One region of the Micromonospora marincola genome, then DNA from elsewhere that is predicted to be linked to it. Evidence: riboswitches for the same ligand, from Rfam matches in the RefSeq annotation. Region 1 holds a riboswitch; the other holds the start of a gene.
The links. Region 1 has a riboswitch for cobalamin ahead of metE (5-methyltetrahydropteroyltriglutamate--homocysteine S-methyltransferase). Riboswitches for the same ligand answer to the same signal wherever they lie in the genome.
Positions count from the first base shown of each region.

Region 2: it holds a riboswitch for cobalamin, as region 1 does, so the genes downstream of both, SM450_RS23460 (ribonucleoside-diphosphate reductase subunit alpha) here and metE (5-methyltetrahydropteroyltriglutamate--homocysteine S-methyltransferase) in region 1, are expected to answer to the same signal.

Region 1 covers NZ_JAXCFT010000008.1:159,878-164,286, forward strand. Annotated here, with positions in the region: gene SM450_RS19105 (ATP-binding cassette domain-containing protein) at 1-348, opposite strand, end outside; gene metE (5-methyltetrahydropteroyltriglutamate--homocysteine S-methyltransferase) at 646-2,883, opposite strand; cobalamin riboswitch at 2,999-3,211, opposite strand; cobalamin riboswitch at 3,340-3,552, shown strand; gene SM450_RS19115 (acyl-CoA thioesterase) at 3,679-4,191, shown strand; gene SM450_RS19120 (LysE family translocator) at 4,195-4,409, shown strand, end outside.
Region 2 covers NZ_JAXCFT010000013.1:88,676-93,084, reverse strand. Annotated here, with positions in the region: gene SM450_RS23470 (PepSY-associated TM helix domain-containing protein) at 1-1,402, shown strand, start outside; gene SM450_RS23465 (PrsW family intramembrane metalloprotease) at 1,417-2,223, opposite strand; cobalamin riboswitch at 2,441-2,652, shown strand; gene SM450_RS23460 (ribonucleoside-diphosphate reductase subunit alpha) at 2,775-4,409, shown strand, end outside.

The DNA.
Region 1 (4,409 bases):
GCGGCGGCGGGCCCGCGCGGCCCCGGGCCCGCCGCCGCTGTCGAGCAGCTCGTCGACCAGCAGCGGGAAGCGGCCCGCGGTGAGGCGCTGCGGCACCCAGGCCACCTCCCGCCGGCGTCGAGCCCACTCCGCGCCGCGCCGCGCCGCAAACCCGTCTACACCGATGCCGCCGCCGGCCAGGGGGTGCAGGCCGAGCGCCGCGCGCAGCAGGGTCGTCTTGCCGGAGCCGTTGGCGCCTGTCAACGCCACGTGCTCACCCGGGCCGACGGCCAGATCGACCGCGTCCACTGCGGTCCTGCGGCCGTACCGGCAGGTGACGGCCCGGAATGTCACCGCGGCGGCGCTCACTCGACCGGCCTCGGCGCGCGGTGTCCGGTGGGTGGCCCGCAGATCCTTCGCGTGCCCGCCCGTCCGGCCGTCGCGTCGTGGCGGGCTTCGCCCCTCACCTGAACCTCCACGCGTGGCCCTTCCCCGTGTCGCGGCACGGCGCTCATCCGACATGCCGGTAGTCGGGACGGCCACCCGATCGTGGTTCCCGCGGCTTCGTGGGGACGTGCGGGCAGGGCACGGGGATCGCGGTGAGCCCGGACGCCGCCCGCCGGCCGGGCCGGGTGACCGCTGTCGGGTGGCCACCCGGCGACGACGTCAGCCCTGCCGTACCTCGGCCGCCGCCGCGACGAGGTGCCGCAGGGACGCTTCGACCTCGGGGTAGCCGCGGGTCTTCAGGCCGCAGTCGGGGTTGACCCAGAGCCGCTGGGCGGGGACCGCGGCGACGGCGCGGCGCAGCGCGTCGACGACCTCGTCGTGCGGCGGTACGCGGGGAGAGTGGATGTCCCAGACGCCGGGTCCGATGCCTCGGTGGTAGCCGATGGTGGCGAGGTCGTCGAGGATCTCCATCTTGGAGCGGGACGCCTCGATGCTGGTGACGTCGGCGTCGAGGGCGTCGATGGCGGCGATGACCTCCCCGAACTCGGAGTAGCACAGGTGGGTGTGGATCTGCGTGTCGTCGGCGACGCCGCTGATGGCCAGCCGGAACGCACCGGCCGCCCAGTCCAGGTAGGTCTGCTGGTGGGCGCGGCGTAGCGGCAGGGTTTCCCGCAGTGCGGGTTCGTCGACCTGGATGACGCGGATGCCGGCGGTCTCCAGGTCGCGGCACTCGTCGCGCAGGGCGAGGGCGACCTGGTCGGCGGTGTCGGCGAGCGGCTGGTCGTCGCGGACGAAGGACCAGGCGAGGATGGTGACCGGGCCGGTGAGCATGCCCTTGACCGGTTTGCTGGTCAGGGATTGGGCGTAGGTGGACCAGGCGACGGTCATCGGCGCCCGGCGGGCGACGTCGCCGTGGATGACGGGTGGGCGTACGCAGCGGGTGCCGTAGGACTGCACCCAGCCGTGGTCGGTGGCGGCGAACCCGTCGAGCTGCTCGGCGAAGTACTGGACCATGTCGTTGCGTTCCGGCTCGCCGTGCACGAGGACGTCCAGGCCCAGGCTCTCCTGCAGGCGGATGACGTGGGCGACCTCGGCGCGTATCCGCGCGGTGTAGCCGGCGTCGTCGAGGGTGCCGGCCCGGTGGGCGGCGCGTGCCGCGCGCAGCTCGGGGGTCTGAGGGAAGGAGCCGATCGTGGTGGTGGGCAGCGCGGGCAGGCCGAGGCGGCGCTGCTGGCGGGCGGCCCGGTCGGAGTAGTCGCCGCGCCGCCGGTGCTCGGGGCGCAGCGCGGCGAGGCGTCCGCGGATCTCGTCGCGCCGCCAGGACGCCGGTGTGGCCGGCAGTGGTGCCGGCACGGCGGTGGTGCCGTCGCGCAATGCGCGCCCGAGCAGGACGACTTCGTCGAGCTTCTGCCGGGCGAACGCGAGCCGTTCGGACAGCCGAGGGTCCAGGCGGGTCTCCGCGCTCAGGTCGACCGGGACGTGCAGCAGGGAGCAGGACGTGGACACCGCGACGTGGTCGGCCAGCGCGGCGACGGTGGCTCCGGCGGCGACGGCGGCCCGCAGATCGGTACGCCAGATGTTGCGGCCGTCGACGAGGCCGGCGACGATCGTCTTCCCGCCCAGGGGGCCGGCACCGGTCAGCCGTTCGAGGTTCCCCGGACCGGCGACGAGGTCGACCCCGACGGCGTCGACCGGGGTGTCGAGCAGCGCCGGGAGGGCGTCGGCGAGGTCACCGAAGTAGGTGGCGACGAAGATCCGCGGCCGGTTCGGCAGGTCACCGAGGCGCCGGTAGGCGCGGTGGAGACCGTCGATCTCGGCCGCGGTGCGGTCGGCGACGTAGGCGGGCTCGTCGAGCTGCACCCACGGCACACCCGCCCCGGCGAGCGCGGTGAGGATGCCGGCGTAGGTGTCGACCAGGTCGTCGAGCCGGGCGAACGGGTCGGCACCCTTGGCCAGCAGCAGGAACGTGGCCGGGCCGATCAGCACCGGGCGGGTGGTGATGCCGAGGGCGCGGGCCTCGGCGTACTCGCTCAGCGCCTTGGCGGGGTGGGCGGCGAAGCGGGTGTCGGGGTCGATCTCCGGTACCAGGTAGTGGTAGTTGGTGTCGAACCACTTGGTCAGCTCCAGCGCCGGTTCGGCGTCGACGCCGCGGGCCATCGCGAAGTAGGTGTCGAGTTCGTCGAGACCGAGGCGGGCGAACCGGTGGGGAACGGCGCCGAGGGCGACGGCGGTGTCGAGCATCTGGTCGTAGTAGGAGAAGGTGTTCGACGGGATCGCGTCCAGGCGGGCGTCGCGCAGCGTCCGCCACACCTGCGCCCGTAGCTCGGCGGCGGTCTCGTGCAGGCCGGCGGCGTCGAGCGTGCCGGCCCAGTATGCCTCGACCGCCTTCTTCAGCTCGCGGCGCGCGCCGATGCGCGGGTAGCCGAGCACGGTGCTCTGGCCGAATGAGGTTGTCACGGGTGGTCCTTCCCTCGAGGTGCCTGGCGACCTCTCGGGAGGGAGAAGCGGATACGACGGGCGTACCGGCTTTCCGCCCTGGCCCTCCCGAGAGGCCGCCGACGGCGCGCACCGGACGGTGCACGCGGCGCTGGCAGGTCTTCGGACTCGCGGGCATGACACGAGGTCGCCTACTGGCCGTCGCTTCCCGGACCCTGCGGTCCAGTGCTTCGATGACGGCGGTCGTTCCCACTCACCGCTGCGGGGCAGTCCCGGTCTCGCACCGGGTTCCCTCTTACGACGCCCACCCGCCGAGGCGGGAAGGCGAACCAGCACCGCGCATGATCGTACGCCGACGGTGCGGAGGGTGGGCGGCGTGTCCGAGTCGCGGGACACCTCGACGGCACCGATCAGGACGCGACGAGACTGGCGTCACCCGCCCCGACCTGCCACACGGGCCGCGTTCGGACGACTGGCTACGATGGCGGCAGCGCTGGTTCATCCGGTCGGCGACGGCCGGGTGTCGTAAGAGGGAACCCGGTGGAAGTCCGGGACTGCCCCGCAGCGGTGAGTGGGAACGACCGCCGTCAACGAAGCACTGGGCCACCGGCCTGGGAAGCGACGGCAAGTAGGTGACCGAGACCGGTCATGCCCGCGAGTCCGAAGACCTGCCCGCGCCGCGCGCACCACCGGTGCGCGCTGCCGTCGACCTCGCGGGTGGGCCGGGCGGGTGACACGTCGTACGCGATCCGTCGGCGTGTCCTCGACGCGCGCCCTCCGGTCGGCGGTCCGCTGCATCGAGGACGGACCCGCACAGTGCCCGACACCATCACGCTCGCCGGCCGACCACCGTCGGCGTCGCACCTGACCCTGTCGCAGATCATGGACCAGCACCACACCAACCTGATGGGTACGGTGCACGGCGGCCGGATCCTCAACCTGATCGACTCGGTCGCCGGGGTGGTCGCCGCGCGCCACTCCGATGGCCCGGCGGTCACCGCCGCCATCGACGAGACCGCGTTCCTGCGCGCGGTCCGGGTGGGCGACGTGGTCCACGTCGACGCCCGGATCACCTGGGCCGGCCGCAGCTCGATGGAGGTGGCGGTGAAGGTCAGCGCGGACCGGTGGGACCGGGCGGTGCCGCCGGTCGACGTGGCGACGGCGCACCTGGTGATGGTGGCCGTCGACGACCACGGCGACCCCCGCGCCGTTCCGCCGCTGTTGCCGGAGACCGACGGTGACCGGCGGCGCTACCGGGAGGCGCGGATCCGGCGGGAGCACCGGCTGTCGCTACGGCGGGCGTTGCTCGACGGCGCCGGGGAGGGCTGAGCGATGCTCGGACTGTCCGTGGCGACCCTCGCCGGCTACCTCGCCGCGATCGCCGTCCTCATGGTCACCCCCGGTCCGGACATGATGTTCGTGCTGGCCAACGCCACAGGCTACGGCGCCCGGTCGGGCGTCGTCGCCGCGCTGGGCGTCGCCGCGGGGGAGGCCGTGCACGTCGCGGCGGTGGTCGGGGGACTGGCCACCGTGGTCAGCGCGTCGCC
Region 2 (4,409 bases), on a different contig from region 1:
CGTCCGGCCGGCGCGCCGATCCGCGGCGGTGGCGCTGCTGACCCGCCTGCACTTCTACGCCGGCGTCCTGGTCGCGCCGTTCCTGCTGGTCGCCGCGCTCACCGGGCTGGCCTACACGCTCACCCCGCAGCTCGACGACGCGCTCTACGGCGACAAGCTCACCGTCTCGACCGTCGGCGGGCAGCCCCGGCCGCTCGCCGAGCAGATCGCCGCCGCCCGCGCCGCGCACCCCGACGGCACGCTCACCGAAGTGCAGCCCGGCGACGGCGACCGGACCACACGCGTGGTCTTCGCCCGGGACGACCTCGGCGACCGGCAGCACACCGTCTACGTCGACCCGTACACCGCTCGGGTGTCCGGCCGGTTGACCACCTGGTTCGGCTCGACGCCGGCCACGACGTGGCTCGACGACCTGCACCGCAACCTGCACCTGGGCGCGGTCGGGCGGCACTACTCGGAGATCGCGGCGAGCTGGCTGTGGGTGCTGGCGCTCGGCGGCGTGGTGCTGTGGTGGCGCCGGCGCGCGGCGGGCCGGACCCGGGCCCGGCACCTGCTCGTGCCCGACCTGTCCGCCGCTCGGGGCGTGCGCCGCACCCGGGGCTGGCACGCCACCACAGGCGTGTGGCTCGCCGTCGGCCTGCTCTTCCTCTCCGCCACCGGCCTGACCTGGTCCCGCTACGCCGGGGCGAACTTCGGCGCCGGGCTGGACGCGCTGCGGGCCGGCACCCCGGAGATCTCCACCGCGCTGGCCGGCGCGCCGCCGGCCAGCGGCGGCGGCGAGCACCAGCACGGCGGGTCGGCCACCGCCACGGCGACGGACCCGGCGACCTACGACCTGGTGCTCGGCGGCGCCCGCGCCGCCGGCCTGTCCGGCCCGGTCGCGATCACCCCGCCCGGCGAGGCCGGCGCCGCGTGGACGGTCGCCCAGACCGACGACAGGTGGCCGGTCGGGTACGACCGGGTCGCGGTCGATCCGGCCACCGGGACGGTGACCGCGCGCAGCGACTTCGCCGACTGGCCGGCGCTGGCGAAGCTCAGCAAGCTCGGCATCCAGGCGCACATGGGCCGGCTGTTCGGGCCGGTGAACCAGATCCTGCTCGCCGCGCTCGCGCTCGGCCTGCTCTGCGTCGTCGTCTGGGGTTACCGGATGTGGTGGCAGCGCCGCCCCACCCGCGCCGACCGTCGGGCGCCGCTCGGCGCGCCGCCGGCCCGCGGGGCGGTACGCGGGCTGCCGTGGTGGGCGCTGCTGGCCGGCGTGCCGGTCGTGCTGGCGCTCGGCTGGGCGCTGCCCTGGTTCGGTGGCACGCTGCTCGGCTTCCTCGTGGTCGACGCGGTGGTCGGGTGGCGCCGGCGTCGCCGCCGCCCGGCCGTCCCGGTCTCGCCCGCACCGGCCGGCGGTTGACCCGCGCCGGGGTGTTAAGCGGGGGCCCCGCCTATACCGGAGGCGTTAAGCGGGGCCCCTTCCTTCGGGCCTTCGCGGTCGAGGTGCAGGCGCAGCAGCAGCCAGCCCAGCGACACGCCGCCGATGAACAGGTAGGCGGCCTGCGTGCCGACCGTGTCCCAGCAGGTGTGCAGCGCGACCGCGGCGGCGAAGGTCAGCAGGAACGCGGCCAGCCGGCGACCACCTGGCGCGGCGGCGAGGGCGAACAGCGCGCCCGCGGTCAGGCCGGTCCAGGACAGGTGCGCGGCCGGCGCGGTGAGGCCGCGGACCAGCAGCGTCTGCTCGACGGCGCCGAGGTTGCCCTGCGACCCGACGAGCGCGGTGAACGCGTATCCCATCGTCTCCAGGGCGGCGAAGCCGGCGCCGGAGGCCACCCCGATCACCAGCCCGTCGGCCGGCGTCCGGTGCCGCCGCCACAGCAGCAGGATGCCGGCCGGCACGATCAGCTTCGCCGTCTCCTCGATCAGGCCGACGAACACCATCGGCAGCACGCCGAGCCGGTGCAGGGTGTCGTACTCCAGCCAGCCGGCGGCGACCACGCCGATCACTCCACCGAGGAACGCGGCGACGCCGACGACCGAGCCGGGAACCCGCCAGCGCCCCGAGCGGCCCTCGGCGAAGGTCAGGAACGTGGCCGGCGCGATGGCGGCGCCGAGCACGATCAGCGCGGGCACGAAATTGATGTTCCGGGTGCCGATCAGAGTTTCCAGCACCAGCAGGAACAGCCCCACACCGACAAGCAGGACCGCGACCCAAGCCCAGCGACGCCCCAGATTCGCCATGCGGCCGAGTATCGCCGGTGCGTCCCCCGAACGCCATCCGCCGATGCCGATCCACGTCCGACACGCGCCCGACGCCGGCTCCATCGATCATGAGGTTGACGGCGGCCTGTGTCCGGATTGTCGCCGACAACTTCATGATCGCCCAATGCGGGGGGTGAGAGGCAGCCGACACGCCGGGGGCGACATGTGGTGTTGCGTGAAGACGGCTACCGCCATATATGGTGGTCGCGTAGCTGGTTCGGCCGCGCCTTCGGGTGTGGTCGAGGCAAGAGGGAACCCGGTGCGAGTCCGGGACTGCCCCGCAGCGGTGAGTGGGAACGACCGCCGTCATCAGCACTGGGCCACCGGCCTGGGAAGCGACGGCCAGTAGGCGACCGAACCCCGGTCCGGCCCGCGAGTCCGAAGACCTGCCAGCACGCCGTGCGCTGCCGCGCGCGGCGGTCGAAGGTCGCGTGGGACGACCGACGCCAGCAGCCGGGCCGGCCGTCGCGCCGCGCCCGTTGGCGTTCTCCCGCCGTCCGAGGCCATCGGAGTGACAGCGAGGAGAGGTCATGACGGTCGTGCGGGAGAGCCCCCCGGAGCAGCGCCGGCTGGCGATGCGGGTCCGCAAGCGGGACGGCGACACCGAGCCGGTCGATGTCAACCGGATCGTGCGGGCGGTCGAACGCTGGGTCGCCGACCTGGACGAGGTGGACCCGTTGCGGGTGGCCACCAGGACGATAAGCGGGCTCTACGACGGGGCGAGCACCGCCGAGCTGGACCGGTTGTCGATCCAGACCGCGGCGGAGCTGATCGGCGAGGAGCCGCAGTACTCGAAGCTCGCCGCCCGGCTGCTGGCCGCGTACGTGCACGAGGAGGTCCGCGGGCAGCAGGTGGCGAGCTTCAGCCAGTCGATCAGGTACGGGCACGGCCTCGGGCTGGTCGGCGACGACACCGCCGCGTTCGTGGCCCGCCACGCCGGCGAACTTGACGACGCCGTGGACCCCTCCGGTGACCTGCGCTTCGAATACTTCGGACTGCGTACGGTGGCGGACCGCTACCTGCTGCGGCACCCGGAGTCGCGGCTGGTGGTGGAGACGCCGCAGTACTGGCTGCTGCGGGTGGCCTGTGGCCTGTCCCACACGCCCGCCGAGGCGGTCGGCCTCTACCGGCTGATGTCCAGCCTGGCGTACCTGCCCAGCTCCCCCACGCTGTTCAACTCCGGCACCCGGCACACCCAGATGTCGTCGTGCTTCCTGGTGGACTCGCCGCGCGACGAGCTGGACTCGATCTACGAGCGCTACCACCAGGTCGCGAAGCTGTCGAAGTTCTCCGGCGGCATCGGCATCGCCTGGTCCCGGGTACGCGGCCGGGGCGCCCTGATCCGGGGCACGAACGGACGGTCGAACGGCATCGTGCCGTTCCTCAAGACGCTCGACGCCGGGGTCGCGGCGGTCAACCAGGGCGGCCGGCGCAAGGGCGCGGCCTGCGTCTACCTGGAACCGTGGCACCCGGACGTGGAGGAGTTCCTGGAACTGCGGGACAACACCGGCGAGGAGTCCCGGCGTACGCACAACCTCAACCTGGCCAACTGGATCCCGGACGAGTTCATGCGCCGGGTCGAGGCCGACGGCGACTGGTCGCTCATCGACCCGTCCGACGCGCCGGAGCTGCCCGACCTGTACGGGGAGGCGTTCGACGCCGCGTACCGGGCGGCGGAGAAGAAGGCGGTTCGCACGGTGAAGGCCCGGGACCTGTACGGGCGGATGATGCGCACGCTCGCGCAGACCGGCAACGGCTGGATGACGTTCAAGGACGCCGCGAACCGGATGTCCAACCAGACCGGCGAGCCGGGGAACGTGATCCACCTGTCCAACCTGTGCACCGAGATCCTGGAGGTCAACGACGACGCCGAGACGGCGGTGTGCAACCTCGGCTCGGTAAACCTCGGCGCGCACGTCACCGCCGAGGGCGTCGACTGGGAGCGGCTGCGGGCCACGGTACGCACGGCGGTGGTCTTCCTCGACCGGGTGATCGACATCAACTACTACCCGGCCGCGCAGGCGGCGGCGTCGAACCCGCGATGGCGGCCGGTCGGGCTGGGGCTGATGGGCCTTCAGGACGCGTTCTTCACGCTGCGCCTGCCGTTCGACTCGGCGCGGGCGCGGGAGCTGTCCACCCGGGTGCAGGAGGAGATCTTCCTGACC